3 regions of the Priestia sp. ABM2_011 genome follow, and region 1 is predicted to be linked to each of the others. Evidence: riboswitches for the same ligand, from Rfam matches in the RefSeq annotation. Region 1 holds a riboswitch; each other region holds the start of a gene.
The links. A riboswitch is a leader RNA that binds a small molecule or an ion and turns the genes downstream of it on or off. The one in region 1 is predicted to bind S-adenosylmethionine.
Positions count from the first base shown of each region.

Region 2: it holds a riboswitch for S-adenosylmethionine, as region 1 does, so the genes downstream of both, ACXAE4_RS21835 (hypothetical protein) here and ACXAE4_RS08125 (hypothetical protein) in region 1, are expected to answer to the same signal.
Region 3: it holds a riboswitch for S-adenosylmethionine, as region 1 does, so the genes downstream of both, mtnK (S-methyl-5-thioribose kinase) here and ACXAE4_RS08125 (hypothetical protein) in region 1, are expected to answer to the same signal.

Region 1 covers NZ_JBSWUB010000001.1:1,545,293-1,556,268, forward strand. The annotation lists gene ACXAE4_RS08100 (DUF6044 family protein) at 1-1,380, shown strand, start outside; gene ACXAE4_RS08105 (glycosyltransferase family 2 protein) at 1,393-2,382, shown strand; gene ACXAE4_RS08110 (hypothetical protein) at 2,490-2,930, shown strand; gene ACXAE4_RS08115 (GNAT family N-acetyltransferase) at 3,012-3,458, shown strand; gene ACXAE4_RS08120 (hypothetical protein) at 3,497-3,766, opposite strand; SAM riboswitch class I at 3,888-3,989, shown strand; gene ACXAE4_RS08125 (hypothetical protein) at 4,053-4,397, shown strand; gene ACXAE4_RS08130 (DUF1540 domain-containing protein) at 4,498-4,656, shown strand; gene alaP (alanine permease AlaP) at 4,973-6,376, shown strand; gene ACXAE4_RS08140 (TerD family protein) at 6,442-8,535, opposite strand; gene ACXAE4_RS08145 (GNAT family N-acetyltransferase) at 8,769-9,167, opposite strand; gene pdxR (MocR-like pyridoxine biosynthesis transcription factor PdxR) at 9,280-10,689, shown strand; gene ACXAE4_RS08155 (hypothetical protein) at 10,712-10,976, shown strand, end outside.
Region 2 covers NZ_JBSWUB010000001.1:4,107,526-4,118,501, forward strand. The annotation lists gene ACXAE4_RS21815 (GNAT family N-acetyltransferase) at 45-491, opposite strand; gene ACXAE4_RS21820 (CotG/ExsB N-terminal domain-containing protein) at 605-1,024, shown strand; gene ACXAE4_RS21825 (VOC family protein) at 1,185-1,982, shown strand; gene ACXAE4_RS21830 (M20/M25/M40 family metallo-hydrolase) at 2,001-3,614, opposite strand; gene ACXAE4_RS21835 (hypothetical protein) at 4,081-4,323, opposite strand; SAM riboswitch class I at 4,392-4,493, opposite strand; gene ACXAE4_RS21840 (amidohydrolase) at 4,557-5,711, opposite strand; gene ACXAE4_RS21845 (GNAT family N-acetyltransferase) at 5,759-6,265, opposite strand; gene ACXAE4_RS21850 (methyl-accepting chemotaxis protein) at 6,472-7,695, opposite strand; gene ACXAE4_RS21855 (M48 family metallopeptidase) at 7,957-8,709, shown strand; gene ACXAE4_RS21860 (LapA family protein) at 9,000-9,335, shown strand; gene lepB (signal peptidase I) at 9,526-10,077, shown strand; gene ACXAE4_RS21870 (YndM family protein) at 10,113-10,559, opposite strand; gene ACXAE4_RS21875 (aldose 1-epimerase family protein) at 10,701-10,976, shown strand, end outside.
Region 3 covers NZ_JBSWUB010000001.1:4,061,193-4,072,168, forward strand. The annotation lists gene ACXAE4_RS21595 (pyridoxal phosphate-dependent aminotransferase) at 1-877, opposite strand, end outside; gene ACXAE4_RS21600 (carbon-nitrogen family hydrolase) at 990-1,772, shown strand; SAM riboswitch class I at 1,864-2,015, shown strand; gene mtnK (S-methyl-5-thioribose kinase) at 2,151-3,323, shown strand; gene mtnA (S-methyl-5-thioribose-1-phosphate isomerase) at 3,359-4,417, shown strand; gene ACXAE4_RS21615 (hypothetical protein) at 4,542-4,781, shown strand; gene ACXAE4_RS21620 (hypothetical protein) at 4,856-5,020, shown strand; gene ACXAE4_RS21625 (methylated-DNA--[protein]-cysteine S-methyltransferase) at 5,021-5,524, opposite strand; gene ACXAE4_RS21630 (PAS domain S-box protein) at 5,544-7,700, opposite strand; gene ACXAE4_RS21635 (LutC/YkgG family protein) at 7,986-8,699, opposite strand; gene ACXAE4_RS21640 (LutB/LldF family L-lactate oxidation iron-sulfur protein) at 8,677-10,116, opposite strand; gene ACXAE4_RS21645 ((Fe-S)-binding protein) at 10,134-10,853, opposite strand.

The DNA.
Region 1 (10,976 bases):
CAAACGATCACGCGCGTATTTGCTTTAATTGGAATGTATTTGTTATTAAAAAAGCATTTTATTAAAAGCAAGGATGCGTATGCGATTCGAGTGCTTGTATCGCTTGCTTTTGCACTTACGCCATTTTGGCCTTCGGGCATGCTGAGTACATTAGGACAGCCGCTGGCGCTGTGGGCGTTTTTAACCATTCGAAACCGCGAAGGAACGTGGAAGGAATGGCTTACACTTTTACTGCTCCCGTTTTACGCGAGCTTTGTGCTCGGGTTTTTCTTCTTTTTAGCAGCGATGGGGCTGCTATGGCTAAGAGACGTAGTAAAAAAACGAGCGTGGAATATTCCTTTTTTAAGCAGTATTGCAGCGATGACTGCTGTCTTTCTGCTCATTGAATACCGACTTGTTGATTCGCTTTTATTTCCGGAGGCCCCGACGAGTCGAAATGAATTTTTAAGCTCTACTCTAAGCTTTGGACATTCCGTTCGCCTTGCTTTGAAGAACTATACGCTCGGGCATACGCATGTAATGACGCTTCATACTTTTGTCATTTTACCGCTTTCTTTTGTCGTATTGTGGTTTGTTGCTCGAAATCGCAAGGAAAAGCTTGAAAAAACGTTTTTGCAGTTATTTATTCTTAATCTACTACTGTCGATTTGGTATGCGTTTTGGTTTTATAAAGGTTGGGAGCCGCTAAAAGAAAAATATCAGCTTTTTAATACGTTCAACTTTGCTAGATTTCACTTTTTACGCCCGCTCATTATTTATTTGATGTTTGCCGTTGGCGGCTATGTTTTGTGGAAAAGGAGCAAGGCGTGGAAAAAGTTTGTGTGGGTATGTTTGATTTTACAGCTGCTTTTGTTATTTATAGCAAATCCTGAACTTTACTATCGCTACAATCACGAGCCTTCAGTCAAAGAATTTTATGCTGTGCATCAATTTGATGAAATAAGCAGATATATTGGAAAACCTAAATCATCTTATCGCGTAGCGAGCATAGGGCTTCATCCATCAATTGCTCAGTATAACGGCTTTTATACGCTAGATACGTATAACAACTTCTATCCGTTAACATATAAACATGAGTTTCGCAAAATTATTGCCAAAGAGCTTGATAAAAATAAAAAACTAGAAAGCTACTATGATCATTGGGGCAATCGCTGCTATGTGTTTGTTAGCGAGCTAGGGAAAAAATATGATTACCGAAAAGACTCAACGAAAAAAATCCGTCATTTGCAGCTTAATATCAGCCAATTTAAGAAAATGGGCGGTCGCTATATTTTTTCAGCTGTGCCAATTGAAAATGCTGAAAGCGACGGTTTGCACTTTTTAAAAGCATTTAACGATAAACAGTCCGCTTGGAAAGTGTATGTATATGAAGCAAAGTAAGGGGGCAATAACATGAACAGACCTATTTTAACGATCGTGGTTCCATGCTACAACGAAGAAGAAGTATTCACAGAGACGTCTTTTCAATTAACTACTGTAGTAAAAGAACTGATTAATGAACGACTTGTATCAAGTGAAAGCACTATTTTATTTGTAGACGATGGAAGTAAAGACAGCACGTGGTCGCTTATTGAAAAAGAAAGCTGCAGCAATTTGTTTGTAAAAGGGTTAAAGTTAGCGCGAAATGTAGGACATCAAAATGCTTTGCTTGCAGGATTAGAAGTAGCTCATAAGCAATCTGACTGCGTCATTTCCATTGACGCGGATTTGCAAGATGATATCAGCGTCATTCGTACTTTTGTAGAGAAATATTGGCTCGGGTATGAAGTTGTATATGGCGTTCGAGACAGCAGAGAAACCGATACATTTTTCAAACGAACCACGGCAGTAGGGTTTTATCGTTTTATGAACAAGCTAGGAATTCAGCTCATTCAAAATCACGCTGATTTTCGCCTTATGAGCAAACGTGCTCTTGGTGAACTCATGAAATATAAAGAAGGAAACGTCTTTTTGCGGGGCCTTGTACCATTAGTAGGATTTCGCTCCACGGAAGTCACATATGACCGCAAAGAACGGACGGCGGGTGAGTCAAAATATCCGCTAAAGAAAATGCTCGCTTTTGCATTTGACGGGATTACGTCTTTTAGCGTAGCACCTATACGCTTACTGACGCTGCTTGGAGGAGCTTCGTTTCTCTTTAGTATTTTGTTTGGCATTTATGCGCTGATTCAAAAATATTTAGATCATACGCAAATTGGCTGGACGTCTCTTATTTTATCAATTTGGCTTGTAGGCGGCCTGCAGCTAATGGGAATAGGTCTTGTCGGAGAATACATTGGCAAGATTTTCAACGAAGTGAAACAGCGTCCTAAATATGCGATTGAAAGAGATTTATATACAAAACACTCGTTAGACAAACAAAAAGATTTGCTGATGCATTAATTAAGAAGCTTCTCCTGAATGGAGAGGCTTTTTTGTTAAAGTGTTTATCATAATTTTTAAGGTAATAGGAGATGCTACTACTAAAATTTCTAAGGAGATCAAAATCTATGAAAAGACTACTTTATACAGTCAGCACTTTTTGTTTTGTTTGGCTTGCTTTTGCAACCATTCATGTCAGCGCTCTTTCGATTGAGAAACTTCCAATGAAGAAATCATCTGAACAATGGTCGGTCGAACTGACAAAAGCGAGCATGACGGGAGATAATCAGCTAAAGTGGAAAAATAACGTCTATCATACATATGGATTAACCGTTGAAAACATTGGAAAAGACGTAGAGCGTGTGCAGGTCCAAGCTTTTAGGCACGAAGGAAAAAATAAGGCGAAATACAGCTTGTTTTCTCCTATTGAAAGGTCTAACTTAAGCAAAAGCGGTCAGCGTTTTCGCTATGCCAATTTTGCTGTTCCTGGAAAAGCGGCAGGCTTAGACATCATGATTAACTGGACGGATGAACAAGGCAACCATCAAGAACATTTTGAATTTAAATAAAAGTCTTCGCTTAGGCGAAGACTTTTTTTTGCAGGAATTTATCTCTGTATGTGGAAAACGAACACGAAAGGAGAGATTGTGATGATTGCAAAAGCTACTGAAGAAGAAATACAGGAAATTCGGACGAAATCTGCTGATGCGCTGTTTGAAGGAACAACGCATCAGTTTCAACCGTCAACTGAACGCGTAAATGAACTAATTGATAATGCCCTTGAAAAAGGGTGTTATTATTTAGTATCTAGACAAGAAAATAAACTTGCAGGCTGGGTTTTTGTCGGTCCATCTGCCGACTTCTTTTCAAAAGCAGAAATTGGCTTTATCTACGAGTTATATGTTTTACCAGAATACCGCGGGCAAGGTCTAGCCAAGCCGTTAATGCAAAAAGCAATTGATGAATTGTCTATCAAAGGATACCCTGAAATCAGACTCAGCGTTCATGCTGGGAATTTTGCACAGCATGTGTACCGTGAACTTGGATTTGTAGATAAACAAATATCAATGAGCCTACAGGTGGCAAAACGTCCGTAATGTTGGTGAATGTCAGCGAGTCCATAAAACATAAGATGTTATACATGCGATGAGGTTCGGTAATGAAAGTAAAAGCAAATAAGTAGCCCAAACGGTGCTTTTATCCAGTGATTCAACAGCTCCGGCACCTGTATTACCTGAGGAGGGGGATCTTCAAGCGCGTTCATAACTAAAGCCGCCGCTGCTAAAATAATCCCTCCAATGCTTCCGGTTGTTTTGACAATTGCAACGTGGAAAGTAGATGAAAAAGCAATGCTAAGAAGCAGCAGCAAGCTTCCCAAAAAAGCAGATAACATATATCGTTTCATGTGCTCACCATCCTTTATAAAATCATACCATATTTTACTTCTTTTTTCTTTTTATTGAAAAGCTATTGACGTAACCTATAAAACATATTAGAATAGTCAGAAATAATTTAAAAGCGAAATATTCTTATCTAGAGAGGTGGAGGGACTGGCCCTTTGAAGCCTCAGCAACCACAATCATTGAATGGTGCTAATTCCAGCATAGCCTAGCTCTGACAGATAAGAAGAGGAATCTTTTTCTATGATGAAATCCTCTTCTTAGGAAGAAACATTTCGTATAGAAAAGGTGATGACATTGAAAAATACACAACAGGCGCTAAGCGTTGATGATTATTTAGATCTATACTTGTTAGCAAAAGAACTAAAAGACGAAACGTGGCAGCAGGAAATTTTAGCCGCGCTAAAAACGAAGCAAAATCGTTCATTTGAAGACAAACAATCCGCACTCGTTCAAGAAATATGGGAAGATTTTAAACAGTTAAATGAAGATATTTCTTTTACGTATCGCTTAATTCAAGAAGAGCCAACTAATGAACAGTTTCAAGTTAAATTAAGGAACTTGAGAGAACGGCGGATCACGCTGAGTCGTGAATTATATTTAGCTAAAAAACAGTATGTTGAACACACGCAGTAAAAGGATCCGCTTGATAAACAAGCGGTTTTTTTGCATGTAAATGTTAGAAGCGTTCTATTTCGGGTAGTAAATAGATAAGACAAAAAAAGGAGGGATAACAGTGGCCCAAGGTGTATTATGTGAAGTGAATGAGTGCATGTATTGGAAATCGGGAAATAAATGCAGTGCAGAGTCCATTTACGTTGTGAGTCCTGAAAGTAGTCACCATGTTTCTGAAACGGAAGAACCTGGCTGTAAAACTTTTGAACCCGCGAGATAAATGCTAGTTTTATAAAAAAGCATAAAATGAACGATGCGCTGACGGAGTTGAGTCGGCGTTTTTCTATTTTTAAAAAAATACTATTACTTAGGTGCGATAATAAATACATAGTAAAAAAGCAGTGTCTACGTCTAATTGTGCGTTTAAACAAAATGATACGATAATTTTTTTGTTTTTCGACAAAAGAAAAACGAGAGAAAGGTGATAGAATACAAATATACAGCCTAGCTGACTTTTAGCATAAATTTATATGAAAGCGCTAACAAAAAAGCTGTATTCATCTCGTTTTGACAGATTGGAAAAAGGGGAGACGTTTATGCAGGGGAAAACTCAGGGGAAAGAATTGAAACGCGGGTTAGAAGAAAGACATGTGACGCTGATGTCCTTAGGAGCAGCCATAGGGGTAGGGCTGTTTCTTGGATCTGCATCTGCTATTAAATTAGCAGGGCCGGGAATATTATTGGCGTATGGATTTAGCGGAATGATTATGTTTTTTATTATGAGAGCACTTGGAGAAATGGCGATTCAAAAACCTGTTGCAGGTTCATTCAGCAAGTACGCGCGCGACTATTTAGGGCCCCTTGCTGGTTATCTAACAGGTTGGAACTACTGGTTTTTATGGGTTGTAACATGTATGGCTGAAATTACAGCCGTTGGTATTTATATGGGATATTGGTATCCGGATGTACCAAACTGGATTTGGGCGTTATCGGCGCTTGTCATCATGACAACAGTTAACTTCTTAGCTGTTAAGGCATATGGTGAACTGGAATTTTGGTTTGCACTTATTAAAATTTTAGCGATTGTGTTAATGATTGCCGTTGGATTATTAATGATTGTGTTTGGAATCGGGAACGGCGGCGTTGCGACGGGTATTAAAAACTTATGGGACAACGGCGGGCTGTTCCCGAACGGATTCAAAGGTATTTTACTGTCGCTGCAAATGGTTATGTTTGCATATTTAGGAATTGAAATGATCGGCGTTACCGCGGGAGAAGTGAAAAATCCAGAAAAATCTCTAGCAAGAGCGATTGATTCGGTCTTTTGGCGTATTCTTATTTTCTACGTTGGTGCATTATTTGTCATTATGTCGATTTATCCTTGGCAAGAAATTGGTTCACAGGGAAGCCCGTTTGTATTAACATTTGAAAAAATCGGGATTCCAGCAGCGGCAGGCATTATTAACTTTGTGGTGCTAACAGCAGCTCTTTCTTCTTGTAACAGCGGTATTTTTAGTACAGGCCGTATGCTGTTTAACTTAGCAGAGCACGGAGAAGCTCCAAAAGGATACGGTCAGCTGACAAAAGGCGGCGTACCTGGAAAAGCTGTTTTAGCATCAGCGGGTGCGTTATTAGTCGGAGTAGCGTTAAACTACATTGTGCCTGCCAAAGTATTTACGTGGGTAACAAGCATTGCAACATTCGGTGCGATTTGGACTTGGGGAATTATTTTGCTTTCTCAAATTAAGTATCGCAAAACGCTAAAAAAAGGTGAAGAGGCAAAGTTAAAATACAAAATGCCTTTATTTCCGTTAACGTCTTATGTGTCACTTGCGTTCCTAGCGCTGGTGGTTGTTCTTATGGCGTACAATCCAGATACAAGAATTGCAGTTGTTATCGGACCACTATGGTTTATCGGTCTTATTATTGCGTACTACGCAAAAGGATTTCATAAACGAAGTCAAGGTTCAGCTGGGACTGAGCAAAAGCTAGTGAAGTAAACGAAAAGACCTCTTTCTTGGAAAGAGGTCTTTTCGTTTATTTGTTCTTACTTTCCTATAAATAATTAGTTTAGATAGGTTTCAATAATTGTTTCAATATCATAAGGAGTAACACCTTCATCAAGCGAATAAATAGTGTCAGCTTTTTGTTTGTCATGGACAAGTGTTCCTCTAGCTTGTGCGTGAAATGAAAAAAGATCATAAAGCGTTGGCTTTAACAGCTTTGTCATGGCTTTTCCCATAAGAGAGACCGAACCATTGTTTTGTTCAAGATTATTTTCAAATTCAACATGGTGATGCAGCGAAATATCCGTCCAGATTAATTTTCGCTCTTGTAAATCAAAAATTAAAGGGATGGAGATGGTGGAATCACTAGCAAGATCTACTTTATTTTGTACGGTAGAAGGTTCGAATATCTCGCCGGACTCTATGTGCTGTCTCATCATCCATCCTCCAAAACATTCGGGAAGCATAACAAAAGGCTGGACAGAAAATGAATAAACGTTCATCAATATATAACGGCCGCCTTTTTTTAGAATCGTAGGGATATGCAAGTCAATAAATTCACATGCCCCGTTAGGAGCAGATGTAATATCTCCGCTGTGAAAAGCTTTGAAGCTTTTTGAAGATAAGTTTGTATAAGAAATATGCTCTTTATACTGCCAGTTTTCATCGTAAATTCCGGCAGATAAATCAATATCTACACTACCGGTATGTTCACCATTTGCAAAGCCTTCTTTCCACCAAATGAAAAAACGAAGCGTATCGCCTTCAGGAATTGTTAATTTACTTCCCCTGCTAATCGTTTTTAATGTTTTGCTGCTTGAACGCTGTGAAAACGGTATAGTTTGTTCACGCAAACGTTCATCAAGCCATACATTTCCAAGAGGTGGCAACTTAGCAAAACGGTCATGTAAAGCATCTTTGCATGCATCTATTACACCATCACAAAGATTTTTACGAAGAGAGGGTAAGGGATTATCAAGCGCCATTACTTTGGACACATTCCCTTTTGGAAACACTACGCGCATATCTTGTCTATGATGTCGATGTTTCATATGTGAATAGAGCTGAAGCAGTACTGGCGTAGAGACGTGATGAGCGACCGCTGCAAATGCTGTAATAATAGAAGCAGCTTCTTGTTCCCCAGTAGATAAGCGCAGCAAATGGTCAATTCGTCTAGCAAAGTCACCTGGACGTTTTTCTAAAAGTGAAACTGCTTTTGAGACGTCTTGTTGCTCGAGTGCTTTCTCTAATTTACTATAGAACGTCAATGGTCTTTTATGATTCCGAACAGTATCGAATCCTTTAGCAGCATGAGGAAATCGATGTTTGTATTCTCCAGGATGTAAAATTTCACCTAAACGAATCCACTTTACTTTATAACGAAACATATCTTCTTCTACGTTTGGAGTGCTTTCTAGCAGCTGCAACAAGCTTCGGCGTTCAAAACGACTAAACTTCTTAAATAAAGTGGGTGATGAAAGGCTAATATCGCCATCAGATAAAGCGGTTGCCAAACGTAAGACATCTGTTGCTGTTTTAAAATAAGAAGACAAGACATCAATAGGTAGTTTTTTTGTCTTAATTAACACTGAGCTAACAAATGCAGCATTTTCTTTTTGAGGAATGACTGCTGGAAGTAGATCTAATGCCGGTAAATTGATAAGAGACCATTCGATGTCTGCTCGATCCGTTTGCGATAATGAGGTATTGGCACCAATTAATTGGCATATCATAAGGTCAAATTCTTCATCTGTTCCGAGGTCAATAATCCGTAAATCTGTAGTATCTAACAGTGGAAAAACATCTTGTTTTTCACTGTTTGGTAAAACCCCAGTCAGATAGTGAAGTACGGCATTTATGTATAGTTCTGCTTCGGAAGCTTGCATGACTTCGTTTGGAAAGTTAGGATACATCGGTTTATATTTGACATGAGCGCCAACAAGTCTTTTTAAAGATAAGAGAAGCTGCTCATAAAAAGACATAAATTCGTAGAACGGAAGAGTGAGTAACCGATCAATTAAAGAAGTTGAAGCTGTAAATCCTAATGCCTCAATGTTTTTTAACATGGAAGCTACATAAGCAGGGGGTAATATATCTGATCCTTGCTTCACAATTACTTTAGACTGTCTTCTTAAAAAAATATCGTTTTTCATTCAAACACCACCATGTATGATTTGCACAGAAAAAGCCAGGCGCTGTGCTTCCTGACTTTGAATATATGTATAGTTAAGTTAATAGATTAAGGAAAGCGATACCTCTAAATTCTAAGAGTTGGATGAGAAGGAAGAAGTATCATAGCCTTAATCTTTGAATATTGTAACATCATATCAAAAAGATGTAAAATAATAATAGTTTAGTAATAAAAGGAATTTTTTATCTTTTTTATCTATCGAATTCTCCCAATTTTAAACCCATTATCAATCTGATGAAAGCCGACTTTTGGATAGTAGTTCATAGCAGAAGGAGCGGAAAGTAAAATGAGCGCGGCTTCTTCACCGATTTCTGATTGAACGTGCTTGATGAGCTGTGTGCCGATTCCTTGATTTTGATAGTCTTTTACGACAGCTAAATCCGATAAATAGCAGCAGTAGCTAAAATCTGTTAACGCTCTGGCTATGCCAATGAGTTCGCTGTCTTTCCAAGCGGTAACAGTAAGGGAAGCATGATCAAGCATTCTTTGAATCCGATCAAGATCTTGTGCCGGACGTTTAATACCTGAATGTACAAACACTTCAGCAGCTTGTTCGGCACGGATTGAGACGTTGGTTTTGTAAGTAATGGTCATTGTGTCATCTCCTTGATTTATAAGATATAGTCCAGTATATGAAGAATCTGAACTGAGAATAAGTGTCAGAAACAGTAAATTTAATAGGGTCAGTTAGAAAGGAAAGAACATCATGTTAGAGTTAATGCCTTTGCTCGATAAAAGAAAAGCAGATCCCTTATACATGCAGCTTTATACTTACATAAAAAAACAAATTCAAAAAGGCACCATTCCGCCTCATGAAAAACTGCCTTCTAAACGAAAGTTAGCTCTTCATTTAAGCATTAGCCAAAATACGGTTGAAGCGGCTTATGTACAGTTAGAAGCTGAAGGCTATATCGAGATACTAGCCAGGAAAGGAGCATTTGTAAAAGAGATAAAAAATGAAGTCGTGCTTCAAAAACAGCCTCCCGCCTATGTCTCTTTACCGGAAGAAGAAGGGAAATCAACTGTCATTGACTTTAGCCATGGAAAGGTAGACGTAGAAAAATTTCCGTATAACACGTGGAAAAAGCTAACGGTTCAAACTATTTATCATGATGAAAGCCAGCTTTTTTATAGCGGACATCCACAGGGCGAACTGCTTCTTCGTCAAGAAATTGCAGCGTATCTTTATCATTCAAGAGGAGTGCGCTGCACAGCGGAGCAAATTGTGATAGGTGCAGGTACACAGTACCTCATGTGGCTGCTTTCTGTCATTCTAGGAAAAGAAAAGATAATTGGGTTCGAAAACCCAGGCTTTCACCGAACGAGGCACGTTTTTCAAGAACAAGGCATGTCGGTCGTCCCTATTTCTCTTGATAGTTCTGGCTTGAAAGTGAAGGAACTGAAAGAAGGCGGAGCGGATGCGGTGTACATTACGCCGTCTCATCAATTTCCTGTTGGGATGGTCATGCCGATAGCAAGAAGACTTGAACTATTAGAGTGGGCGGCAGAAACGAATGGCTATATCATAGAGGATGACTATGACGGAGAATTTCGCTATAAAGGAAAACCGATTCCGGCCCTTCAAGGATTAGATCAAGACGATCGCGTTATTTATACGGGTACGTTTTCAAAATCGTTGATGCCTTCTCTTCGAATAAGTTATGCCGTGCTGCCACACCGGCTTCTTACAAGTTATATGAAACACTGTGGACTTTTTAAACAGCCTGTTTCAAGGCTTCATCAGCATACGCTTTTTCTGTTTATGAAAGAAGGGCACTGGGAACGTCACTTGAATAAAATGAGAACAGCATACCGTAAAAAACAAGCGCTGATGCTAGATTGTTTGACTACTATTATGGGAGAACGTGTAGATGTTATTGGAGAACATTCTGGCTTGCATATTCTTCTTAGGGTAAAAAAAGGAATGAGTGAACAGAAACTAATTGAAGCAGCTGCCAAACAAGGGGTAACGATTTATCCAACATCTATTTATTATCATAGTGCGGGTGAAAACAACACGCCCTATGTATTGCTTGGATTTGCAGGATTGTCTGATGGAGAAATAAAAACAGGTGTAAACCTGCTGTTTAAAGCTTGGTTTGAACAGAAGGATTGAGAGGTACGCTGGGGGGATTTCTATGAAAGTAAAGCGGAAATTGTTTGGTTTATGGACAGGAGAGCTTACGGCAGCTTTACTGTTTGCTGCGCTGTGGATAGGGTATTTAAATGAGTTTTCTCATCTGGCTTTTTATTTAACAACGTTTTCAAGTGTGTATGCTTTTATTATACTTGAGTTTATCCTGTTTCAAGGAAGCTTGTACTGGTTTATGAAATGGAGGCGGGTGAGCCGAAAAGAAGATTCTCATTTGCCCTCCAGCTACATTCAGTTGTTTCTGCTTTTTA
Region 2 (10,976 bases), 2.6 Mb from region 1:
TCATGTAGCCAATTTGTTAGTCTTTGGATTAATCTAGCTATGTCTCAATCTCTTTTCATCGTTACTAACACAAGATTATCCGCAGCTGCAGTGTGTTTTATAATTGAAAACCGATGAGCTTCGTATAGCTTAATCGCAGGTGTATTTTTTTCGGCTGTGGAAACCATACACTCACATTCTGAATATCTTTGAAGTACATATGTTAAAAGACGGCTTCCGATTCCTTTTCGAAAGTAACGAGGACGCACAACAAGGCGGCAAATCGTTAATCGCTCATTTTCTTTTTCAAACGACAGCACGCCTGCTAGCTTACCTTCAATTATTTCTCCGATAAACACTTCCTTGCTTTTCATAACATCTTCTTTGCTTTCTGTAAGCTGAGGAATATCTGAAAAGCTAATGAGCCTTGCTTCTTCTTGATAAGCTTCTACTTGCACAGCTACTATTTGAAGAGCGATATCCACTCTTTGATGTTCGAGGATTTGAAGCATGAAAACCACTCCATTTCTTTCACAAATTTAGACAAATTCCATGTTTTCACTATATCCAAACACCTTCCTTGTACATATTGTATTATGTACCGAATTAGCCAGGAGGTGTTTATATGCATATCACTGCTGAAAGAATTAGAGAAGCAACAGAAGCACTTGCTTCTACTGAGCTTGAAACATTTATGTACCAAGAGCCAACTGCTCTTCACAGACGCTCTCGTCGTCGTTCTACTCGTCGTTCTACTCGCCGCACTACTCGCCGTTCTACTCGCCGCACTACTCGCCGTTCTACTCGCCGCACTACTCGCCGCACTACTCGTCGCACTACTCGCCGTTCTACTCGTCGCACTACTCGCCGCACTACTCGTCGCACTACTCGCCGTTCTACTCGTCGCACTACTCGCCGTTCTACTCGCTGCACTACTCGCCGTTCTAGCCGTCGCCGCTGTCGCTGCGGTTCACCTTGCTGCTCATATCCATGGTTTAATAAATCATTTGGCTGCTGCTTTAAAGGGCATGGCTGCCGTCGCTAACTAACTCTAAAGCAAGCCGAGTCTAAAACATACGCGGCTTGCTTTTTTTAACGATTTCTGTTTTTTATTTTATTTTACATAATTATTCGTTTCATTCTTCTTGAAGGAGAAAACAAAGTATAATAATAGGAAAGACTCTCTCTTAAAAGGAGGACTATCCATGCGCCTATCTTTTGATCACCTTGTTCATTTTTCACCTGATCCTATTAAAGCTCAGAAAGAACTAAACGAATACGGAATCAACGTTATTAAAGGCGGTACCCATGAAAAATGGGGCACTTTTAACACGTTGGCTTATTTTCACCTGAGCTATATTGAGTGGCTTGGGCTTACAGATATCGCATTAGCTCAAACAGTTACAGATAATGACCTTATTCAGCAGCTTGTTAACGAACATACGCCGTTTGGTCATTTTGGGCGATTTGCCCTTCGTACAGATGATATGGATTTGCTCATAACCGAGCTGAAAGACAAGGGCTACACTGTAAAAGGCCCTGTAGCGGGGTCTCGTCAAACTAATGATGGAGAAAGACTTCAATGGCAAATGTGTTTTATTGAAGATGACCATGATGCCCTCCCTTTTCCTTTCTTTATTGAGTGGGGTGAACCAGAAGAAAAACGCAAGCCAAAGCTAGCTGCTCTTTCTTCCCATCAAGCCGGTCAGCTGCAGCTAAAAAACATTTACTGTGCTGTACATAACCTTGAAGAATCCATCAGCAAATGGACAAAACTGCTGGACGTTCAGGCTGGCGAAAGCTACAAAGACTCTTTCCTTGATGCACGTTGTCAAAAACTATATGTCAATGAAGGAAACCTTATTTTTTGCAGCGGAACACAAGGTGTTGTCCATGATACATTAAAAAAAGTTGGAGAGCGTCCATTTTTGGTTGAATTGGATCACGCTCTAACACCGCAACAAATTACCGTACAAGGAGCTTCTTTTAAATTCAACAAATAAACATCCGCGGGCGGATGTTTATTTCTGTGCTTCTTTTATAGCTTGATAAATGAAGTGAGGCAAAATCTCAAAGGAATACTGAACGTCTAATCTTTCGGTCCATTGATGCGCATCTCTTCCCAGCGGTCCAATGTTCAGCACCGGCATCTTCAGCTCCTCTAGCTCTTCTAGCGGGATATGATATCCTTTATTCCATAGAGGCATATTGGCTACTAACGTGTTAAATGTATGAAGCGGGTGCTGCAGGCTGGCATAGCTTAAATCCGAAATTCCGCCAAAATAACTTTGTTCAACTAGCTCCACTTGGAATTGCTCTTTGGCAGCTGCCTGTACGTTTGACAAAATCCTTTGCACAAAGAGATCATCATGTGAACAAACGGCCGGGTAAAAAGGCGGCGTAAAAAATAAGACTATCATCGGAGCTGCTTCTTTACATAAACCAGCTAAAGAGTTTACTAATTTAATGGTTTTATTTCTGTCATCATCTTCTTGTGCCAAAAGTGCCGCTTCCATTTCTTGCACATATTTTTCACCGTGCTGTTTGACTGCATGAGTATAAAGTTCTTCATACGTCCATACGTTCACGTCAAGGGATGAACCCTCCATTCCCACAGCGTACTGCCGAGCAGCTTTATTATAATGTTTTTTCACATTCAAAGCCGCTTTGTCAGCCGATTTCAACAGCAGATCTGTTACTTCTTTAAGAGAGCGGTTTAACATAAATAAATTAAATAATACAACGGCAGAGTGCGGAACTTGAACGGAATACTCTTCTTTTAAATCTTTTTGTATCAGCACAGTAGGAGGTGGACTCGTTTCATCTCTTACTTTTTCGCAAAAATCAACGTTTAGTTCTATTTCTGTTGTTAAATAAGAAGCTAGTAAATTAGCATTCAAACCAGCTAGCGGTTCCCCTACATGAGTTTCTTTTCCATAACACAAAAAGCTTGGCATGATCTTGCCAATCGATCCTGAGTACACATAGTTCGTTTGATCACCAGGATAGCGGCTGAACACTGGTTCTGCATTTAGCATGAGAGAAAAATCCAGCTGATGTTTGCACGCAAGTTCTAAAAGAACAGGCACTGCTTTTCTCATTCCGAGCGAATTTACTTCTTCATCCGGTACCGACAGAAGCAGGATGTTTCCGTCAAACTCTCCGTTGCATGCTCGTTCAATCATACTGATATGCAGAGCAATACCTGCTTTCATGTCCATCGTTCCTCGGCCAAAAAGCCAGTCTCCTTTTACCATATCTTTTTGTACGTGCGCCGGAACTTGTTCCATATCATTATAAAAAGTACTCGTTAACGTATCAGCGTGAAAAGCATCCTTTTTCCACTGTCCATAATCTTGTACATCCACTACATCGTAATGACTGACTAATACAACTGTTTTATTCGTATTTTTTCCTTCAACAAAAGCTGTGACAATCGATCGCCCGTCTCCTGTTGAATGAAGCTCAACTTGCTCGTTTTTTTGAAAGTAAGGCAGCTTCAATAAATACGACGCCATCGATTCAGCCATTTCCACTTCTGCCATCGTTCCTGTCACGCTAGGTATAGAAACCAATTCGCTTACAAGCTTCTTTAACTGTTCTTTTGTTTGATACAAAGATGTTTTGTTCGACATACCCTTCATCTCTTTCCTTTTTCTAAATTTTCCATCAAACAAAACGATTCGTCAATCCCTTTGACAGAGACCCTTTCATTCTATCCCTATGTATCATAGTATGCGCTTCCTTGACGCACATGATAAAAAAAGAGTGCGCGGCTAGGGCTAGCACCGCACACTCTTTTTTTTACTTTTCGTCATCTTCTAAAAAGTCTAGGATACGATCAATAAGCTGTTCGCTTCCTGCATCGTTTCCATGTTCAAGAGACATTTCCATTTCAATGCTCCTTTCATAAAATATTCTTGTTTTATAACATACCACAATTCATTTCGAATGTAACCTTTAATTTGTGTAAAAATTTCGACAATTTATGATTAATTTTAAAACCTAGTGAGTAATGATTATACCCACCAGATTCTTCAATTGTCAAAAAACATGCTTTCTATTTAAAAACACTTTAAAAATAGAGGCGCGAGCAGACTTCTATAAAAGACAGCCTACTCGCTCAAGCTTGGAACAGCATGATGAATAAATTTCTAGTTCATTTGCTTTTTGTACATCTTTAATATCTATGCCTACAGCATATGTACGAACATGGTTTTCGACCACAATTTCATAAAATGTTTCTAATTCACGATAAGCTACTTGATAATGCTTTCCTAATAATTTTACGGCTTCCTTTAATGCTTTCTCTCCTGTATGTGCTGCAACTGCTGTATGACTCATAAAACCCTCTCCTTTTAGAAAAATAAAAAAAACTCATTTTGCTTTGATGCAAAATGAGTTTTTCACCCGTTTTATCACCCAAAGCACATGCTTTGCTGGTAGGAGCACCTTACATTCGTAGGTTGCTGTGGAGTCAAAGAGCCAGATTTCTCGTCCACTCGTGATAACTTTTTTAATTTAAAATTTATTTTATCAAACAATTCCATCCGCGTAAATAGAAAAATAAAAATATTTTAATTTTTTTGGTAATGGAATGAATTCAAAAAGTCAAAGCTTAGATTAGCAAAATAAGAAGCTGCTACAAGTAATGCCTCTTCATTTAATGAAAAAGAAGGATGGTGCCATTCATATTCTCCAGCCGTACCCATCCATACAAAAAATCCTGGTACACGCTGCTGATATACGGCAAAATCTTCTCCTCCAGGCGATTGTTCAGCTTCTACGACTTGATAACTAAGATTCTCTGCAGCGTTAATAACCAATTTTTCCAGCGTATCATCATTGTTTACTACAGGAAGATACGGATACCATTTAACGTCTACTGAAGCCCCGAAAGCTGCTCCAATCCCTTCAGCAAATCGTTTCATAAGAGCCGGTATTTTTTCTCTCGCTTCTTCTTGAAAGGTACGCACCGTTCCTTCAAGCGTTACTTTGTCAGGAATGACGTTCCACGAGCTCCCTCCGTGGATTTGAGTTATGCTGACAACAACATTTTGAAATGGGCTGAGATTACGGCTGACAATGGTTTGTAAACTAGTAACAATTTGACCAGCAGCAGCAATCGGATCTACTGTTTTTTCTGGAATACCTGCGTGACCGCCTACTCCTTTGACGTCAATTTCAAAACGATCAACGCTTGCCATTAAAGGTCCCGATTTGACACCAATGGTTCCTACAGGAAGATTCGGTTTGTTATGCATTCCAAATATCGCTTCTACTCCTTCGAGCACACCTTTTTCAACGAGCATTTTTGCCCCAGAAGCCGTTTCTTCGGCCGGTTGAAAGATGAATCGAACCGTACCGCAAAGCTCCTGCTGACGCTCTTTGAGAAGAATGGCTGCTCCGATTATAGAAGCCGTATGAAAATCATGGCCGCATGCGTGCATAACACCGTTCACTTCAGAAGCAAATGGCAGATTGGTTTTTTCTTCAATTGGCAGCGCATCAATATCAGCTCGAATAGCGATAGTAGGTCCCGGCTTTCCTCCCACAATTTCCGCTACTGCTCCCACGTCTAAATGTAATGCATCCGCTATAGAAATATCGTAGTGCTTTAAACACTTTTTAATACGTTTAGTTGTTTCATATTCTTTCATTGAAAGCTCTGGAAACCGGTGCAGCTCACGGCGTATGTCTATTAGCGTATTTAGTAGTAATTGATCTGTCATATTTATCACTCTTTCACATTTCTTAATTTAGACCACTTCTCTATCTTTTACGACAAAGAGTGTACCTCATTGAATTTTTTATAAAGAAATACGGTCGTATAGCCTTCTGCAAGGTGCTTTTCTTTAGCTTGAACATATCCTTTTCGTTCATACATCTCAACTAACCAAGGATGTTCTTTTGCTGTTCCTAAAGACACACCTGGCGATTTAAACGTATTTTTTATTACCTCTTCCTCTACTAGATGCAGCAGCTTAGATCCAACGCCTTTCCTGGCAAACGACGGGTCCACTGCAAACCACCAAAAGTGTGGAACAGCAAACGGACCTGGATGTTCTCCCCAAGGCATTCGTATAGATACAGTGGCAGCGATTCTTTTATCTTCTTCGTATACATAGCAAAGGTTTTGAGAAATATTTTTCTTAACGAGGGCAAGATCAGCAGTAGCTGCTAAGAAAGGAATGCCTAGCTCTCGAATAGGCTTATATGCTTGTAGAGTTAAGTTCAATAAGTTATCCGCGTCGTCATTTGTTGCCAAACGGAATTCATTTTTCATCTCTTTGTCTCCTTATATAGTACTTAAATATTTTATTTAACTTATAAGTTTACTAAGGATTAAAAAAGACAGACTGCCGCCTTGCGTACTCACTATACAACTGCTTTGATAACGTGTCAATTCTATTTATCGTTTTCTATAAAAGATATAAATAAAACGAATACACGCAGAAAACTGCGCGTATTACGTACATATCAAGATAGACTTCAGGACTCACTTACCGTAGCTTTTAAATTAGCTGCCAACATCACAAGTTCTTCTATAGATGCTAACTCCTCTTGTGAAGCCGCAGCTACTTGTTTAGCAACCTCCGAAAGGGTCATGACGGACTCCATTACTTTGAACGAATACCCATCAATCTCTCCTGTTGCCTTTGTCATTTTGTTCATTTGTTCTTGAGCGGCAAAGACATCTTCCATAATTGTGGAAAACTGTTGCGTTACATCTTCGACAGTGGCAATACCAAGCGTGACTTCTTCCGTATTCACTTCCATGTTTCGATAAGCCCGCTTTGCCTGTACTTCAATTTCTTTTAACAAATGACTGATTTGTATAGCGGACGTTTTAGATTCTTCCGCTAGCTTACGTACTTCCCCTGCCACTACAGCAAAACCTTTTCCATGTTCTCCAGCCCTTGCAGCTTCAATAGCAGCATTAAGTGCAAGAAGATTTGTTTGTTCAGCAATTCTTGTAATCGTATTAATAATGCGGCCAATCTCTGCGGAACGATCTTCGAGTCCCTTTACTTCACTGGTCGATATCTTAACGGTTTCATAGATTTTATTCATTTGATTCGTCACATCTTTCACCGCAACATTTCCGGTAGAAGCATGTTCAGAGGCTCTGTTCATCGATTGTTGTACCTTTGAAGAATGATCAGTCATTTTCTGAAGCAGCTTGGCCATATCCACCATAGCTTGCTCGGTTTCAACCACACTTAGCAACTGCTTATCAGAACCCGCAGCAATATCTTGAATAGACATCGTAACTTCTGTCACAGCTGTTTTTGTTTCCTCCATGCTTACAAGCAATTGCTCTGAGGAATGACTGACCGTGCTCTTTGTTTTACTTATTTTCTGACCCAGCATTCTCATGTGAGTCATCATTTCATTAAATGAAGATATGAGTGTACTAATCTCATTTTTCCCTTTCAAAGGAACAACATCTACAGATAAATCGCCGTTTGAAATCCCTTTCATTGTTTTTGACAAATTTTCAACCGCAATTATGTAGCGACGTATGATAAAATAGAACACGGTAGTTGTAAAAGAAACAAACAGAAATGTAATCACTAGCGTAATCGAAGCTGCTTGCTCTTGTTTCACAATAAGATAATAATTGGTTACTTCAATTACAGTAGATGTTATGGCCATCATGGCTGCAATCATACATAGCATTTTCATGCGTAAACTTTGAAAAGCTTTTTTCATTTTTTCATCCCCTATACAATCTAAAGACATAGAATGTCTAATCTATATTAGTAGTATCGGCATATTTTTATATTTTTTTGTAAAAACTAAAGAAGAATTGAAACAATTATTATTGGCGCTTTTCCACTAAATATTGGAATACATATCTTCCTGCAAGGCGCTGCAACAGCAGTTGATAACTGTCTGATTATTCTTTCATTTGACCAAACTCTACCTTTGCTTATAAAATGAAGATTTGTAGAAAGGAGTACGAAAAATTTTATGTATACGTATCAAACAGGCAATCAAACAATTGACTACAAAATTGAAGTCGTTCCAAATAGAACCGATATCACGGTGCAAATTTGTGACAAAGAAGGGGTAAAAGTTATTATCCCGAGAGGTCTTAATGAAAACAATGTGCGTTCAATCATCGCACGCAAAGCAACATGGATTTTAAAACAACTAAACGGTTCACAACCAGCTGAGGAAAAGCCAGCTGCTCCAAAGAAAGAAGCAGTAAAAAAAGAAACAGCTAAAAAAGAGGCTCCTAAAGCAGCAGCTTCTGCAGCTAAAACTGGTTCTTTTGAAGAAGGAGACAAATTCCCTTACCTAGGACGTCAATACCGCTTAAACATCGTTCGTGGAGATGTAGCAAAAGCTGAAATGACATTCCGTGCAAAATTCATTGCTACAGTACCTGAAAGCTGGAACGAGCAGCAAACAAATGAAGGTATTGGACAACTATTAACAGAATGGTACCAAGGCCGCGCAGGTGAAAAATTCCAAGAAGCTTTGAAATCTGTTAAAAAAGCAGCTGACAATGCTCCTGAATCTGTTAAGTGGGACGAGTTAGGTGAAGAATACGCTACGACTCAAGATAATACAATTGTATTAAACTGGCGTTTGCTAACAGCTCCTCTTGCAACAATTGAATATGTCATTGCTTCTCAATTTACAAATGCAGATGAGTTATTCGAAGATGCAGCTGAACGCAAACAGTGGTTAAGCGATAACACCCTAAACGCATTTTAAGTTTATACATAAAAAAAGCACGCGGCGAACGCGTGCTTTTTTTATGACAATGAAGCCTTATACCTACTCCCTTCCCTCAAAAATCCCCCTCTATCAGGTCTTTGGACATGTCAAACTTTCTACACCAATCGATATATTGTGTTTTAAAAGAAAGATATATATAATCAAGAAAATGTTTGATTTTGTTTAAATGTGGATACGTATACCTATAAGCAAGATAGCAAACACTTAAGATGAGTAGTTACGCTATAAAAGTTGTAATGACCATGTAAAGAAAGGAAGTGCAGCTTATGAAAGGACAGAGCTTTTTTATTTTAGGACTTATATTTGCTCTTATCATTGCTGTTTTAGCTGTAATTAACAACGATCCTGTACAATTTAACTATGTATTTGGTTCACAAAAATGGCCTCTTATTTTAATCATCTTAACAACGGCTGTGTTTGGAGGAGTTGTTGCTGCTTCATTGAGCTTTGTAAAAATTGTTCAACTAAGAGGACAAGTGAAACAGAAAAACAAGCGAATTGCTGAACTAGAAGAAGAAATCAAGCAGCATAAGCCTGTTGAGCCTGTTATAGAAGAAGAACCAAATCAACCAGCTACTCGAACTGAGCGCGCTCAGTTATAATAAAGAAAAGTCGTTATTTTAAAGAATAACGGCTTTTTTCATTTTTTGTTCCGCCAAGCATATTTTCGGGATACACGCATAAACAGATAGATATGGAAAACTTTAGTTCTGAATGGTACAATCAACACTGTTATATCTCTATGAAAAACCTAAATTGATAGTCTTACCGTTAAGAAGGTGTTCATCCATTATGATCAATAAAAAAATAAAGCGTGAAATTCTTACATACACAAGCGTCATCCTCGGCACCGTTTTGCTTTCTGTTGTCGTTCAGCACTATTGGTTTCAGCCCTACACTGTAAAAGGCGATTCTATGAAGCCTATTTTGCACGAAGGCAATCGAATTATTATTAACAAACACAGCAAGCTGGAGCGCTTTGATATTGTCGTGTTACAAGCTCCCTATAGCAGTGATTTTCTAGTAAAGCGGATTGTGGGCTTACCAGGAGAAACGGTCGAATACAAAGATGATGTTCTGTATATAAATAACAAAGTCAAAAAAGAGCCGCATCTTCATAAATATTTATCCAAAGTGCCCGCTTACGAGCGATTTACTGAAAACTTTTCCACGTACGAACTGTCTCCAGACGGCACGATACCGGATGGATACGTATTAGTGCTAGGTGACAACAGACGCATAAGCCGTGACGGAAGACATTTTGGCCTCACCCCCATTTCTTCAATCATGGGAGAAGTCAACATGAAATACTGGCCTTTAAAAGAAATGACTTTTATGCATTAACATATAAAAAGAAAGCTCAAAATTGAGCTTTCTTTTTATTTTGGATTTTCCTTATTTTCTACATGCTGTTCTTCTGCAAATTCTGTGTCATACGCTAGTTTTCGCTTAAAAGCCGGGCGCGTTCTCGCTGTATGCTTTGTTTCAATATGATTGAATAAGTAGCGGTGAACAAAAACTTCAGCAAATGTAATAATAGCTGCAGAAATAATACTTCCCCAAGCAATTTGAACGTAACTGTCTAATAACAATGTGCCAAAAATCCATACGCTCATATATGTTAGAACAAATTCAACAATAATGGCATCACGATTTCCCACTCGAGGCAGTACAATTCGATCCACTACTAGATATGTCACAACTGTCGTTAACAAGCTAAAAGAAATAATGTCTCCGATGGTTGCATCAAAAAACAAATCAAGGCCTATACCAAACGCAATAAGTGCCGCTGCAAATTTAATGAGCAATAATGTTGCATGATTCATATTTGAACCCTCCTTTTTCTATATTAATTTGAACAAAAATAGGGAAATTAATACCTTTTTTGCCAAGAAGGGTATAATATAAGCAAAGCCAGTACGTTTGAGACAGCTCTAGCGTACAACAATGATTTGGGAGATGTTGTAATGATTGTACTAGAAAATAGCGAAATGAAAGTCAGCGTTGAAGAAAAAGGAGCGGAAGTTGTAGAAGTATTTCATAAAGAAAAAGGCCTGCAGTTTATGTGGAGCGGAGACCCCGCTTATTGGGGACGAGTATCGCCCGTATTGTTTCCGATTATAGGCCGATTAAAAAATGATCAGTATACCGTTGATCAGCGCGAATACTCTTTGCCACAGCACGGTTTTTTACGTGATTCCGCTTTTAGCGTGATTCAGCAAACAACCGAAACAGCACGGCTG
Region 3 (10,976 bases), 2.5 Mb from region 1:
CACATTGTTGAGATTCTAACAGAGCTGCCGCTGCTGCCTCTTGAACCGCTCCAAAGAGGCTGACATACATATGATCTTGAAGAAGATTAATAGCTTCTACTACACTTTCATTTCCTACAGCAAATCCAACTCGCCATCCCGCCATGTTATACGTTTTAGAAAGAGTATAAATTTCAATTCCCGTCTCTTTTGCACCAGGAGTCTGTAAAAAGCTGATTGGCTTTTTACCATCAAATCCAATGGCTCCGTAGGCAAAGTCGTGTACCACACAAATATCGTGCTTGGCAGCAAACGCCACGGTGTCTTCAAAAAATTCTGCCGTTGCCACTGCACCGGTAGGATTATTCGGATAGTTTAAAAACATGAGCTTTGCCTGTTCTTTAGCACGTTCACCTATCTCTTCGTATACGGGCAGAAAATGATTTTCAGCCGTGAGCGGCATCACTTCCATCTTTGCTTTTGCAAGCTCTACTCCAGACCAGTAATCAGGATATCCAGGATCCGGAACCAGCACCGTATCTCCAGGGTTTAATAAGCACTGCGGAATTTCTACAAGTCCACCCTTCCCGCCAAACAAAATAGCTACTTCTTTTTCAGGATCCACATCAACGCCATATTCTCGTTTATAAAAAGTCGCAACGGCCTCTTTTAAAAACTGGTGCCCCCGAAATGGAGAATATTTATGATGCATAGGATTAGCACTTGCTTTTTGGAGTGTTTCTACAATATGTGAAGGAGTAGGCTGATCAGGATTTCCCTGCCCTAAGTTAATAACGTCGTGCCCTTGGGCCATTACTTTTCCTACCTTGCCTACAAGTGATGCAAAAAATTGTTTTGGTAAACTTTTTAATAGTTCCGATTGCTCAAATTGTTTCATCATCGCACACCTTCTCAAAAAATTCTTGAAATTCTAGTCACAAATAATATATTGTAATACTCAACTTGTAAAGTCATTTTTTTCAACTACTAAAAAAAGGACGGATGATAAAGTGAGTGTAAAAATCACGTGTTTGCAGCTTGATATTGCGTTTGGAAACCCAACTAAAAACCGAAAATATATTCAACAAAAAATGACGGAAGCTCTAAAAGAAAACCCTGACATCCTTGTGCTTCCTGAGCTATGGGATACAGCTTATGATTTGACGCGGCTAGACGAAATTGCCGATGATGAAGGACAGCAGGCCAAGCAATTAATCTCTCAATTTGCTAAAACGAACGAAGTAAATATTGTGGCAGGTTCGATCGCGAAAAAAACAGAGCAAGGCGTCACAAATACGATGTATATTTTTGACCGAAAAGGTCGTGAAGTATCACAATACAGTAAGCTGCACTTATTTAAATTAATGGATGAGCACCTCTATCTAGAAGCAGGAACAGCAAAAAATCTTTTTACACTTGAACAGTCTTTATGCGCAGGAGTTATTTGTTACGATATTCGTTTTCCAGAATGGATTCGCGTGCATACTAGCAGCGGAGCAGAAGTCTTATTTGTTGTTGCTCAGTGGCCGGCTCCAAGACTTGCCCATTGGAAAGCACTGCTCATTAGCCGCGCAATCGAAAATCAATGCTATGTAATCGCGTGTAATCGTGTAGGCCAAGATCCTAATAACACATTTGCCGGACATTCCTTAGTCATCGATCCGTGGGGAGAAATAATCGCTGAAGCTGGCGATAGCGAAGAACTTTTAAGTGCCGACGTTAACCTGGAACTTGTAAAAGAAATTCGTAAACAAATTCCTGTCTTTACAGATCGCCGCACAGAATTTTATTAATTATGTATTGACAGCCGTTTTTTTGCATGATACGATTTTCACCAGATAACATAAAATTTTCAAACAAATCAAAATTGAATAAGTAATCGTACTCTTATCAAGAGTTGGCTGAGGGATTTGGCCCTGTGAAGCCCAGCAACCGACCGTCATTCCATCCTAAGATGGATCACACCCGTAAAACATGTTTTTACAAAGGCACGGTGCTAATTCCAACAGAAAGTAATTCTTTCTGGCAGATAAGAGGTTTGAACACTACAATCAAGCCTCTTTCCAACGAAAGAGGCTTTTATATTTTCTAAAATTATAAAAGCCTCCATACATTCTTAAACCTATTAACTTAGTAAACAAATCAGTTTAATAAACTATGGAGGGATTCTAATGTCAACAACAAAAACAGAGAAGTATCAGCCTTTAACAGAAATTTCAGCAATCAAACTTGTGAAAAAGCTAGGTCTCTTTGATGCCACAGAAGCACTGACTGCCCGTGAAATCGGTGATGGCAACTTAAATCTCGTCTTTCACATCATAAATGATCAAACGAATAAATCCATTATCGTCAAACAAGCACTTCCTTATGCAAAAGTTGTAGGCGAGAGCTGGCCTCTATCCTTGAACCGTGCCACGATTGAAAGCAATGCGCTCAAGCAATTCGGTGCATTTACCCCTGAACTCGTACCAGCTGTGTATTACCACGATGAAACGCTTGCTGTTACGGTCATGGAAGATCTGTCTCATTTAACGATTTCCCGCGCCGGACTTATTCAAGGAGAAAGTTATCCCCTGCTTTCACAGCATATCGGTTCTTTTCTAGGACATATTGCGTTCAAAACGTCGGATTTTGCCTTAAAGCCTCAGGATAAAAAAGAAGAAGTCGTCAAGTACAGCAATCCGGACTTATGCAATATTACGGAAGATTTAGTTTTTACAGATCCTTTTTTTGATATCGATACAAATGAATTTGAAGAAGCGCTGCGTCCTGATGTAGAAGAATTGTGGAACGATGGAGATGTAAAGTTACAAGCAGCAAAATTAAAATATAAATTTTTAACAAATGCCCAAACGCTAATTCACGGTGATTTACATACAGGAAGCATATTTGCTAGCAGTCAAGAAACGAAAGTGATTGATCCAGAGTTTGCTTTTTACGGTCCGTTTGGATTCGATTTAGGCCAATTTGTTGCAAATTTATTTTTAAATGCTCTTTCTCGAAAAACAGATCGCGAACCGTTATTTGCACACATTACGAACACATGGAACGTATTTAAAGATACCTTTACTGCGCTTTGGCATTCTGAAAACACTGAACCTTTCGCTAAAGATGAGCGCTTGTTACATGAAATTTTAACGCAAACGTGGCAAGATGCTGTTGGATATGCAGGGTGTGAAATCATTCGACGTACGATTGGCTTAGCTCACGTGGCGGACTTAGACGAAATTTCTTCAGAGGAAAGAAAAATTAACGCTAAACGTACTGCGTTAAAAATTGGACGCTATTTACTTCTGCACCAACAAGACGTTTCACCAAATGAATTTGAACATTTACTTCGATAACGAATAATGTACACAATGAAAGGATCGGTATCAGCATGACAAATACACTATCACTTCCGCGCTCAGTGGAATGGAATGAATCATATATTACTTTATTAGATCAGCAGCAGCTTCCTGGCAAAGTTGAATATATTAAGCTGCAAACCATTAAAGACGTATGGGATGCTATCACTACCTTGAAAGTACGCGGAGCCCCTGCAATTGGCATTACGGCGGCTTTTGGTCTTGCTCTTTCTGCGCTTAGCTATGACACGGATTCAGTCAAGGAATTTAACAAAAAGCTAGCTCTAGATCAACAGTATTTAGCTAGTTCACGCCCGACTGCCGTCAATTTATTTTGGGCATTGGACCGCGTAGCGAAAAGCGCTGAATCCGCTTCGTCCGTTAATGAAGCTAAAACAAAAGTTGTTCATGAAGCGATTCAAATTCAAGTAGAAGATGAAGAAACGTGCTACCGAATTGGAGATCATGCCCTTTCTTTATTTAAAAAGAAAGATAAAATCATGACAATATGTAATGCTGGTTCAATTGCTACAGCTTATTATGGAACAGCATTAGCACCTTTTCACTTGTCTAAGCAGCGCGATATTCCGCTTGAAGTATTTGCTTGTGAAACAAGACCCGTTCTTCAAGGTTCTCGCTTAACAGCATGGGAACTTCAGCAGTCGGGAGTAGACGTTACGCTGATTACGGATAATATGGCTGCTCATACCATTAAAACAAAAGGAATTAATGGGATCATTGTAGGTGCTGACCGCATTGCAGCAAATGGCGATACGGCTAACAAAATTGGAACGTATGGACTTGCTCTTTTAGCGAAAGCATTCGGTATTCCATTTTACGTAGCAGCGCCGCAGTCCACATTTGATTTATCTATTCAAGACGGAAGCAGCATCCCTATTGAAGAACGTTCACCTAAAGAAGTAACGCACATTGGAGATACGCAAATTGCTCCAGACGGAATCTCTGTGTACAATCCAGCTTTTGATGTGACGCCAAGCGAACTGATTACGGCCATTATTACAGAGCATGGAGTTATCCATTCCCCGTCTTTTGAATCCATTCAAAAAGTTTTGCTGCAATCTGCTCAATAACAAGAGGCTGGGACAAAAGTATTTTAGCCCCACTGCAAAACGAACCACTAATCAACATGTTGATTAGTGGTTCGTTTTTTTGTGATGGTAAATATCGTTTTATCTGTTTCGTTCCCTCTAGCAGTTGATTGGAGGGCAAGGCGAAGACTCCTGCGGGGAAAACGGAAGGGGTGAGACCCCGCAGGAGCGCAAGCGACGAGGAGGCTCAGCGGCCGCCCGCGGAAAGCGAAGTCTTGCACGGAAATCAACTGCGGTGTCACAAGCGGTTCAGTTCATCTATACGAGTTGTTCATCTTTAGATGACATTGATTTTGTTATGTCTCAACCTTTTTTATTAAACAGCGCTTTTTGGCTGCATTTGTAACACAATTGTAACAGTACTCTCTGATTTTTCTACATATATTATAGGGGATTCTTTTTGAATAAGGAGGAGTAAAAATGAGTGCAGAGCAAAAAACGGATAAAAACAAAGCGTTGAATCGCAAGCAGCAATATCAGCTATTCGATTTATCCAAAGATGAAGAACTAAATTCCCTCCCTTCTCCTCAGCAAATTGACGGTGTTTTTGTGCAGGGAGAAGGCTGGAAATTAGACGGTGAATAGTTATTTTAACTCCAGAGCGCCTTTTGCTACATTTCTTTCAAGCATTAATAGTTTTTCTTTTATATGAGTTTGGGAACCTGCATAACCTGTTAAAGCTCCATTTTTACCAATAACACGGTGACAAGGTAAAATAATAGGCAGTGGATTTCGACGATTCGCTTGTCCCACAGCCCTTACGGCTTTAGAGCGATTAACAGACTCCGCTACATCACTATAAGACCACGTTTGTCCATAAGGTATACCTTTAAGCGTTAACCACACTTCTTTTTGAAAGTCTGTTCCTTTTATATCCAAAGGCACATCAAATGTTAGCGTGCGCCCTTCAGCATAATCCTGAAGCTGCCGCTTCGCTTCTTTCACAAGGTGATAATTCTCGTCATGGACAAGTTTTTTAAGCTGCTCGTTGTGATCATCGCTATCAAACCAAATATGTTGAACCCCTTTTTCCGAGGCTACAATATAAATTTTCAAATCAGAAAATAAGTTCATTTCTCCATAGTACATACTCGCTTATCCTTTCTGTTTAGGCTGGAAGAATAACACGAAAAGCTGTTCCTTCTCCTATTTTGCTTTCCACTTCAATTCGCCCTTTATGTTCTTCGATAATTTTATATGAGACCATCAAACCGAGCCCCGTTCCTTTTTCTTTTGTCGTATAAAATGGTTCTCCTAAGCGCTTGATGCGCTCTTCGGGCATTCCGTCTCCTTGATCTCGAATGGAGACCGTCACGTAGTGCGGCTCTGTAGAATAGACCTCAACAAAAATTCTTCCCCCGTTTGACGTAACTTCAATTGCGTTTTTAATTACATTTATTAGTACTTGTTTAATTTGGTTCGGCTCGCAGTATACCATTGGCAGCTGAGGGGACACACTTAGTTCAAACTGAATATTTTCTAAAAGCGCTTGAGCATTTAATAAATCAATCGTTTCTTTAACAACCGCAGCTAGATTTTTCTTTTCGAACTTTACGGCCTGTGGCTTAGCGAGTACTAGAAACTCTGTAATAATGGTTTCGATTCTTTTTAATTCGGATTTAATAATATCAAAATAAAGAGAGTGATCTTCTTGAATGCTGCTTTCTAGCAGCTGAACAAACCCTTTTAAAGCCGTCATCGGGTTGCGGATTTCATGCGCAATCCCAGCTGCTAACTGTCCGACTACTTGAAGCGTATCCGATTTCCGAATCTGCTCCTGCATTTGATTTCGTTCCGTTACGTCTCTTAAAAGCGTCATATATAGACCTGGCAAGATATCTTTTTTCGTAGAGAATTCGATGTTTTTAACTTTTTCGTTCCCCGTAACGTACGTAATCTCTCCTTCAGCTTCCCCTTTTTGCTCAATTGTTTCTTTATGCTCAATGACCGCATCTAAATTCGCTGAAGAAATAAAATCCTCCATGGAATGCGCACAAATCTCCTCTTTGCTGAGTTCGAGAATATCACAAAGAGAAGAATTCACATCAATAATATTTCGCTTGCCGTCCCATAAAACTAACCCATCGATCGAACCATTAAAAATCTGTCTGAATTTCTCTTCGTTATTCCGAAGCTCTTGTTCGATTTTTGTACGTTCACTAATGTTTCGAAAAATGGTTAAATGGTCTCCTTCTATAATGCCTTTTTTCCCTGTGAATTCCAACTGTTTGATTTCTCCATTTGGCATGTAAAAAGGAAGCTGATTGCGAATTTCTCCTTCTTTTTGAAATGTTTGCAGCATTTTTAATGCACTAAAGCTTTGCTTATCGATAAACGTATACAAATTACTTCCAATCAATTTGTTCAACGGCAGCTCGAAAGTACGGGACGAAGCAAGATTAGCGTTTAAGATTTCCCCATCGTCTTTCCAAATCAAAATGGCTTCAATCGCATTTTCAAAAATAGCCCTGAAATTTTTTTCGCTTCTCAACAGCTGCTGCTCCATCAGCCGTTTTTCCGTCACGTCTCTCATAATGGACATATAGTATTGACTGTATATATTAGCCGTTGTGGTAAATTCAAAAAAAGTAACGTCTCCATTTTCGAGCTTAATCGGCAGCTCGCCGCTTGTCTTTCCTTCTTGATGCAGAGTTCTCCATAATTTTTTCACTTTATAATGATAAGTAGGTTCTACAAGCTCCTCTAACGTTTTGGTTAAAAGCTGTGCTCTTGTATAATTTAATCGCTCGCAAAATGAAGGGTTCGCGTCGATAAGCTGACCAGTTCGATCAAAAATAACAATTCCATCTACCGCTTCATTAAATACATCCATAAACATATGATGACTAATAAACCGTTCGTTTTCCATCACCTTGTGCTGTGTAATATCTCGAAATGTACACACAATAATGCCCGACATGTGACTATGTTTGTGTGAAGTAAATTCAACATGTTTCATCATGCCGCTTTGAAGCGTCATCGCGCCTTCATATTTGAAATAGCTTTCTTCTAAAAGCGCTGGATAGTACGCTTCAATCATGTCATACGGAAAATACATGAGAAAATCTTTCATTTGATACGTTAATAGCTCATCCTTTGTTTTTTCAAACAGCCCGCAGGCTGATTCATTGGCATTTATAACTTGAAAATACTCATCAAATACGACAATGGCATCTAATACGTCATTAAAAATAGCTCGTAGCTGCTCTAATTCACCTTGCTGCTTTTGCGCAGCTTCAGATGTTAATTCTCTGTGTGGTGACATGCTCATTGCTCCTTTCTTTTGCACTTCCCATTTCCCCACCTTTTATCTATAGACTTAGTATTCTACAAGATTTGCTTTTTACCTTTTTAAAATTAGTCACGTTTATTCAAAATGCGACATTTCTTCACATTCTCCCGTTATTTAAAAAAGGAGCATGAATAAAAGAGGCTGGGACATAACAAAATGAAACCTATGCTCAACATAACAAAGAAAACGAACCGTGAATCAACATGTTTGATTCACGGTTCGTTTTTCACTTCGGCTAAAATACGTTTTCCCCAGCCTCTATCGATCATTCACTACAATATAAGTGGCTTGAATAGGTCCATGCACGCCAACGACTAGATTCATTTCAATATCAGCTGAATTGCTCGGTCCCGTAATAAAGTTAATGCAAGAAGCAATCGTTTCTCCTCGCTCTACTTTTTCATGAATCATTTCAGCAGCTTGTGTCATGCGAGGGACAATGGAGCTTTGAGGAATGATCGCAATATAAGTGGCCGGCAGCAAACTGACCGATCGTCCTTTTGCACCGCTGCTGAACAAAACAACTGTGCCGGATTCCGCTAGCGTCAAATCACTGAATGTGATGCCTACATTTGCTTGTTCAGCTAGTTTAATATTCTCATCGCCTTTTGCAGAATTCCATACATGAAGGCTACTGCTTGTTTCCCATTTCTCCATCAGCAGATTCAATCCATATTCGGAAAACCTAGGATCATCCCACGTGCTCACAAGACCATTTCCATAGTTCGCTACGGCTTCTTCAAGCGCAGCTGGCAAGTGTTGTGATGATGTTTCTACATAGCGAGTATGAGTGCGTTCGCAATGGTTTTCAAGCTCTTTCTTTAGTTGATCCGGCGAATAGCTGCGGTAGACCTCATGCTGAGGAGCATGCTTCCATTGGGGCTTTACTACGCCGCTTGTTCGCCTGCTTCGCTTAAGATTAGCTGCAATATTATCTAAAAAACTGTCTCTATTTTGAATGCTTCCGTTCATCATCATCACTCCTTTTATCAAACCAATCTCGTAAGCGCTCTTTTGTAGGCGCCGGAAACTCTCTGCTTTCCGTCCACGCTTTTAATGGACCAGGTCCTTTTGAAATACTGCTTCCTGACATAAAAGGAGTAAGAGCTGCCGGTGCTACTTTAGCGCCCACTGTATATAGAGAAGAAGAAGCTGCTCCCAAGCCAAATGCTTTCATCGCCAGCTTTTCCGAAATAGGTGCTTTTCCTTCTTTTTCGACAATTCGCTGACGATGCTTGTGTAATAGCTCATGCAGCGGAATTTTGACCGGACAGGCATCCGTACAGGCTGCGCATAGAGTTGAAGCATATGGAAGCTCTTTGTAATCTTCATAGCCTCCAAGCAAAGGGGATAATACAGCTCCAATCGGACCTGAATAAATAGATCCATATGAATGCCCTCCAATATGGCGATACACGGGACATACATTCACACATGCCGCACAGCGAATACACTGTAAAACAGATTGAAACTCAGTTCCTAAAATCGCAGATCGTCCGTTATCTACAATCACTAGGTGAAACTCTTCCGGTCCGTCTACTTCTCCTGGAAGTCTAGGTCCTGTAAGCGCTGTTACGTAACTTGTAAGCCGCTGACCTACTGCACTTCTAGTTAACAGGCTTACCAACACTTCAAACTCTTCAAACGTTGGCACAATTCGTTCCATTCCCATAACCGTAATTTGCGTTTTAGGAAGGGCAGTTGTTAACCTTGCATTTCCTTCATTGGTTACAAGTGAAATAGACCCAGATTCTGCAATCGCAAAATTACATCCCGTGATGCCAATATCAGCTGATAAAAATTCTTTTCGCAGCATTTCCCGGGCGTGAAGAGCTAGTTCTTCAGGTTTTTCCGTTTTTTTATAAGAAAGCTTTTCCTGAAATACATCTCTAATTTGTTCTTTATTTTTATGAAGTGCAGGAGCTACGATATGAGAAGGCGGATCGTGATCATCTACTTGCAGGATATATTCTCCTAAATCCGTTTCAATAACTTCACAGCCCAGTTCTTCTAAAGCAGCGTTCATATGAATTTCTTCTGTAACCATTGACTTGGATTTAACGACTTTCTTTGCCTGCTTTTGCCTCGCTACATTTTTTATGTACTCATTCGCTTCTTCAGCTGTTTGAGCGAAAAAAACGTGGCCTCCGCGTTTAGCTACATTATCCGTGAGCTGCTCTAAATAGTAATCTAAATTTTCAAGCGTATGCTGACGAATTTCTTCGCCAAGCGCTCTCCATTCTTCCCAGTTCCCTAATTCTTCCGCCGCATCTAATCTACGGCTTCTTAAGCGCTCTTGAGCACCTGAAACCGCAAAGCGCATAAACGCATTATTGACTCCGTCATCGACGCGTTTTTTAAACTGATCGTTTCCTATTTTCATAGACATTCGGTATTCTCCTTTCTTTACATTCTGCTATTTAACACTTCAGCGATATGCATCACTTTTACAGGCTGTCCTTTTCGTTCAATTCTTCCTCCAATATTCATAAGACAGCCGCAGTCAGCTCCAATTAAGTACTCCGCGTTTGTTTTAGCTATACAGCCCACTTTTTCATCGACCATTTGTTCAGAGATTTGCCCCATCTTAACCGAAAACGTCCCGCCAAATCCGCAGCAGTTATGACTGTTTTCAAGATTCTCCATTTCAAGACCCTTTACATTGTTTAATAGTGTAAAAGGTTCTTTTTTTACGTTTAGCAAACGCGTCATATGACAGGAAGAATGATAAGTGGCTTTCCCATTTAAGCTGGCTCCCACGTCTTCTACTTTTAAAACGTTTACAATAAAATCCGTTAGCTCATACGTTTTATCAGCAAGCTTCACGGCAGACTCATGCCATGCAGCATCACCTTTAAAAAGATGAGGATATTCTTTAAACATTGTCACACACGAGCCTGATGGAGATACAACGTACTCTGCATGCTCAAACGCTTTTATCATGTTTTTCATTGCTTCTTTTGATTCTTTTACGTAACCGCTGTTATACGCAGGCTGCCCGCAGCATACTTGACTCTTTGGAAAATCCACTTCGCATCCTAATCGTTCTAACAATTCTACCGTCGCTTTTCCTACATTTGTTTGAAACATATCAATCAAACATGTGGCAAATAAAGATACTTTCATCATTTGCTCCCTCCAAGCTGATCATTTTACTTCTTTTAGTTAACAGGTCATCAGATGACTTAATGCTATTATACTCCTATGTTTTTCTAATTTCACTAGTTTTTCAAAAATACATTTCTTTGT